DNA from 2 places in the Psychrosphaera sp. 1_MG-2023 genome. Region 1 is predicted to be linked to the other one. Evidence: predicted binding sites of a transcription regulator. Region 1 holds the regulator's gene; the other holds the start of a gene.
The links. The regulator FNR, encoded in region 1, switches genes on or off when oxygen is low (the NO sensors DNR and NnrR bind a similar motif). The targets are predictions, from matches to a motif close to TTGATCTAGATCAA.

Region 1 (3,217 bases):
ACGTGTTCCGCTGTATTGCCAATCAATGCGGCGCTTAAGCCACTTCGACCTACTGTACCGATGACAACAAGCTCAGCGTCTATTTGTTCACTTATCTTAGGTATAACATCTTCAGGCATACCTTCTTCGCAATAGACGTTTTCCATTGGTACACCATGTTGCTTAGCAAATTTTTTGACTGCCGCGTTATGATGCTCCTGCATTGAATTTTGGTATTCAATAACATCAAATTCTGGTATTTCTACTGCAATATTCATGGGGGTAGGTGGGAAAGCATTAACTAAATTGACTTCAGCGTTTAGCAAGTCACTCATATAATGGGCATGTTCAACAATAGATTCGTTGAGCTTCATATGATCGATGTCGTCAGTACCTGCGTTGATAGCACCTAATATTTGACCGTGGTCAGGCCATTGATGTTCTTTGACTAACAATACACTACAGGGGCACTTACGTAGTAGATGCCAATCAGTTGGCGTAAAGATCACTGATTTTAAAATATCATGTTCGTGAGTGGCTTTAACTACTAGGTCAAAATCACCCTCTATTACGGTTCTAATAATGCTTTCATAAGGGCGGTTGTGCCAGACAACGATGATATCAATTAGACTGCTCGTGCCCTGTGCTTCGATAACCAATTGGTTTAACCAATCTTTCCGATCTTGAATAACCGCATTTCTCATTGATTCGCGTTCTGTTGGCGACAACATAGTTGTCATTTCATAGGAAAAATCATAAATTGTGAGGAAGAGCGTCACATTACAATTTGAAACGCATGACGCTAACTGCAGAGCTCGGGAAAGTGCTTTTTGGTTATCTTCTGCTGGATCGATAACAACTAATAATTTGCTAAATTGACTCATATGAAATTCACCTTAATGATTTTCTTACTTTAATTGTAGTCAATAATGCAAAAGCTTCTAATTATTTTAAGAGGTTTTTTAAAGTTGATTCAAATTGTCAAAATCAATTATTTCAATTAATTTGCCATCCACTTTTATCAGCATCTGTTTTTGAAACTTACTAAAGATACGAGATACAGTCTCGACGGTTAAACCTAGATAATTGCCAATGTCAGCGCGAGTCATAGACAAACGGAATGACCGTTTGGATAGATTTCGTTGGCTAAATCGATTAGCCATATCCACAATAAATCGAGCGACACGTTCTTCTGCTGTACGTTTATTTAGTTGCATAAACATCGATTGATCATGGCTAATTTCGTTACTCATCAAGCGGTTCACTTGTTGACGTAATTTGGGCATCTGGTTCGACAAATCATCCATTAATGTAAATGGGATCTCACAAACCATAGAAGTCTCTAATGCCGTGCTAAAGGTTTGATGCGTCCGCTCTGCAAGGGCGTCAAAGCCAATGACATCCCCAGGTAAATGAAAAGCAGTAACTTGTGATACACCTTGCTTGTCAATTAAGTACGACTTGAAACTTCCTGATCTGACGGCAAAAAGACTTGTAAATTTTGCGCCTGCTTCAAATAACACATCACCTTTATGGAACGGTTTTTTGCGATCAATAGCATTGTCTAATGTATTGAGTTCATCATCGTTTAATGAAAACGGTATGCATAACTGGCTTAGATTGCAGTTAGCACAACTTATCGAAAAAGTATTACAAGGAGTTTGCATTGCGTTATCACGACTTTTAAACATTCAATGCGTTTAGTTTATAAAAAGCGTTACTAATTTGATATAGCCCAGCGAAAGTAATTATTAAACCCAATATGATTTTAGTGTAGCTATGGCTAAAAATACGAGAGAGGTGATTAGAAAAAACCGTCATACCGACGACGGTAGGTAAAGTAGCCAATCCAAAAATTGTCATTACTGAAAAAGCCGTTATTGGGCTCGGACTGACAATTGCTAAGCTCAGTGCTGTATAAACAAGACCACAGGGTAAGAAGCCCCACAATAAACCATAGGCTAAACATTTGGGAATCGTGTCAATTGGCATCAGTTTTTTCTTTAGCGGCGCTAACCAAATGTCGATAAACGTACCAAGTTTTTCTAACTTTGTGACGATATTACTAATATTAGCTATATGCAATCCGATACCGACTATTAATACACCGGATAACATTGATAGATAAAATACCGTACCTGAACTTGCGACAACGATCGACTGTGTTAATAGGTTAGCAAGTAGCCCAATAAGACCGTACCCAAATACACGACCGAGGCTAACAAATAACGCATATAGCCAAAAAGTTTTCTGTTTTGGAATTGAAAATCCAAGAGCAACAGATAATGAACCACACATAGTTAAACAATGAACTGAGCCGGTTAGACCCATTATTAACGCAGTTATGACTTCATTCATTGTCTTTAGGTTTTGTCGTGTTGTCGTCTTCATCCATTAGAATGGACAAACCATGTTTTTCAATGTCGTCGAATTGCTCGTTTTTTGTTGCCCAAAAAAATGCAATTACACCGATGATTAAAAATATCAGAGCAACCGGTATTAGGTAGTAAATTACTTGCAACGTTTTAATCCCGTAATAGTTTTAGTGAATTCGATACGACTAATATTGAACTTGCTGACATACCGAGCACCGCAATATAAGGTGGCACCAATCCTAACATGGCCACTGGTAAAATAATCATATTGTAAATTAAAGACCAATACAGGTTATTACGGATTGTCTGTTTTGTTTCTAATGCCGCTGTTAAAAGCGTTTCAACAGCCGTTAATTTATTGTTAAGTACTATGATATCAGCAGAGTGTTTAGTCATGTCTGCACCACTAGACATTGCAATGGATACATTAGACGCCCCAAAAACGGGTGCGTCGTTAATTCCATCCCCGATCATCAAAATATTATTGCCCTCTGACTGCAATGACACAATCTTATCCGCTTTTGATTTAGGATCACACCCTGTATAGATATGATCAAAGTTAAGCTTTTTGCCGATCACATTACCAGATTCAGATGGGTCACCGGTAACTAACAAGGTAGTTAACCCTTTTTGTTTTAGGTTGCTTATTGTTATTTCACTATCTGGTTTTAGGTTATCCGTAACACTAAACTGTGCGCATAACCTATTGTCATAACTAACCAATACATTTTGCACTGTACGGTTTTTTGGCAAATGTAAAGTCGACCCGATAAACTCCGGAGTCCCTATTTTTAAGGTCTTTTCATTATAAGTTGCCGAAATACCTTGGCCAATATGACTTACAATGTCCGTTAAGTTTATGG
Region 2 (3,217 bases), on a different contig from region 1:
TTATTGGCTTAGTTGCCTTCGGCCTGTTAATTACAGGCAGCTATCGATTAATTGAGTCAGCACTTATTGCTCTTGTTTTAGTGATGAGCACGGCGTTTGTGGTAACAGCGGTTTTAGTCGGTGTCGACATTGGTCAATTGTGGTCTGGACTAACGACCTGGCAAGTGCCTAGTGGCGCGATGTTAACCGTAATTGCACTTATCGGGACAACCGTTGTGCCGTACAATTTATTTTTACATACCGCGAGTGTTGCTAAAAAATGGCATAACCCCGATGACATTAAATTAGCCAATCGTGATCTTTATTTTTCGATACCTATTGGCGGTGTGTTAAGTATCGCCATTGTTTCCACCGCAGCCACGGCATTTTTTGGACATCAAATCAATATTCAATCCGCGGCGGATATCGCTCCAGCCTTAGAACCGGTTTTTGGTAGTAGTGCAAAATGGTTGTTATCAACTGGTTTATTTTGTGCCGGAGTCAGTTCTGCGGTAACCGCTCCTCTTGCTGCTGCATTTGCATTAACAGGGTTGACAGGTAAAGCGTTTGATATTTCAGACAAGCGATTTAAGTTGGTCTGGGCAACCATACTTATTATTGGCATTATTCCCGCGAGTTTGGGTTTTAAGCCGGTATCTATAATTGTGTTTGCTCAAATTGCCAATGGCGTCATGTTGCCTTTGATTGTGTTGTTTTTACTATGGATCATGAATAGTCAATTACTTGGTATTTATAAAAATAATCGACGTCAAAATATCTTGGGTGGCTTGGTATTACTGGTGTCACTGATGCTTTCAGCAAAATCGTTATTTGGCTAAGTGCTTCTGTTAAGACGCTTATAACCCAGTTTTAAGCGCAATAGCAGCTATGGCGGGTTACTTTTTCATGTAATGTTGTCGTTCCTGCGGCGTAAATTTCTCAATGGCATAACGGAGCATCGTGCGTGGCATAGTCTTGTGGTATTTATCTAAAAATGCCACTTCGACCGATTTATTGCGATTCCCGATTTCTCGCAACATCCACCCCACAGCTTTATGCATTAAGTCTTCTTTGTCATGTAACAATATTTCTGCAAGCGCCAGAGTGTCTGCGTAGTCGTCTTGTTTGATAAAATACAACGTCGTGATTATGGCAATTCGACGCTGCCAAAGGTTACAGGATTGAGCTAATTCATACAGTACTGCGGTGTCTTTGCCATGGAGCTGAGGGCCTAAAATCTTATAGGCTGAACTATCGACCAAATCCCAGTTATTCACTTTCTGAGAATGTTGAATATATAGATCTGCGATGGTTTGTTTGTCTGTGTCGATTTTAGATTTTTGATAACGTTCGACTAATATAAACACCGCAACCATTCGGGTTTCGTGATATTCATGATTAAGTAATTCAAATACCTTTGGAATGGTCATAGATTTACATTGTTTGGCGACGGCACGTAATGTTGCGGTTCGGATCCCATAAAAATGATCGCCCTCTCCATATTGCCCCTTTTGCGTTTTAAAAAATCGTTGAGACGTATTGGCTATTTCTGGAGAAGCTAATTCGGCTAACCTATTAACTAGAGTTTGTGTGTCGCTGATAACCATTCTATTTTGCCCTTTATGTATTATTGATAAATACGTTACTTTTTAAGCCCAAACGTAGACTTCAATACCCTTCTAGATTCTATATTAATCTAATAAGTTAAGTCGCTTAAGCGCTAAGCACAAATAATAATAACGGTTATTTTGTTGAGCTTGATCAACTCAGACAATTTATTATTGTTTTAAAGTAGCGCCAATCGTGAAAAACAATTGGGAACTTAGAGTGCAAAACGTGTCGACATCTCATCTACCATTGATGAACAAATACAATATGAATGGCCCACGCTATACCTCTTACCCAACAGCACTTGAGTTTCAGTACGACTTCTCTAACAAAAATTTTTGTCAAGCTGTGGCACAGAGCGAAACCGACAACTTATCGATTTATATCCACATTCCATTTTGCCATAAGCTTTGTTATTACTGTGGTTGCAATAAAGTAGTGACTCGTCATAAACATAAGGCAGATATATACCTAGATTATTTAGCCAAAGAAATCGAAAGCCGGGCAAGTTTATTTCAAGATCACAAAGTCGTGCAAATTCATTTCGGAGGCGGAACTCCCAGTTTTTTATCAAAAGCGCAATTTTCACGGATTATCGCACTTCTCAATACACAATTTGAGTTCGACCAAAAGTGGGAAATGAGCATTGAAATCGATCCGCGAGAAATCGAATTGGATTATTTAGACCATTTGTATTCCCTTGGATTTACTCGTTTGAGTTTTGGTGTTCAAGATACCAATCTGCAAGTACAAGAAGCCATTAATCGGGTGCAGGATTTAACATTTATTAAAAGTTTACTGCGTCGCGCAAGAGATCTTGGTTTTTGTTCAATTAATCTAGACGTGATATATGGGTTGCCGCATCAATCGCCTGTGCTATTTGAGAAAACATTAAATGATATTTTAGACTGTGATCCTGACCGAATCTCACTGTTTAGTTATGCTCATATGCCGTCTCGTTTCGCCGCTCAACGAAAGATCAAAGATGAATGGTTACCTACGCCAGACGTTAAAATGTCATTAATGTTGCGAGCATTGGATGTGTTTGTCGAAAAAGGATATATCGCAATAGGCATGGATCATTTCGCCAAACCTAATGACGATTTAGCACAGGCGCAACAATCTGGGCAATTGCATCGAAATTTTCAGGGATATACCACCTTAGGCAGCAGTGACTTACTAGGGCTTGGAGTGTCCTCGATAAGTTCAATAGGGAATAGTTTTAGCCAGAATTATAAGTCGTTAACAGACTATTATGCCTCTATTGATACATACAAAAATGCCGTTGAAAAAGGGTTGTGGCTAAGTCGAGATGACCAAATTCGAGGCGATGTGATTAAAACGTTAATGTGTAATTTTTTGGTTAATATTTCAGATATCGAAAAACGATGGGAAATTGATTTTAAAACCTACTTTGAAAACGAATTAAATGCACTCGATCCTATGATAAAAGACCATATGCTTCAGCTAGAAGAAAACCACATTCGAGTTACTCAAAGCGGAAAGTTATTTGTACGTACAATCTGTATGACGTTCGATAAGTACATGGCGGCTCAACTCAATCAACAACGTTTTTCCCGCATAATTTAACGGGTCAGAACCACCTTTATTTCGTTCTCGCTAGAGTTGC

Region 2: hemN (oxygen-independent coproporphyrinogen III oxidase) is a predicted target of FNR. The motif match lies at 1,731-1,744, and genes of this name have one in related genera.

What each region holds. Positions count from the first base shown of each region.
Region 1 covers NZ_JAUORW010000001.1:325,318-328,534, forward strand. Annotated here, with positions in the region: gene uspE (universal stress protein UspE) at 1-863, opposite strand, end outside; gene fnr (fumarate/nitrate reduction transcriptional regulator Fnr) at 942-1,670, opposite strand; gene Q4575_RS01260 (sulfite exporter TauE/SafE family protein) at 1,663-2,337, opposite strand; gene ccoS (cbb3-type cytochrome oxidase assembly protein CcoS) at 2,330-2,500, opposite strand; gene Q4575_RS01270 (heavy metal translocating P-type ATPase) at 2,505-3,217, opposite strand, start outside.
Region 2 covers NZ_JAUORW010000005.1:146,845-150,061, forward strand. Annotated here, with positions in the region: gene Q4575_RS06260 (NRAMP family divalent metal transporter) at 1-818, shown strand, start outside; gene Q4575_RS06265 (DNA alkylation repair protein) at 876-1,586, opposite strand; gene hemN (oxygen-independent coproporphyrinogen III oxidase) at 1,837-3,177, shown strand.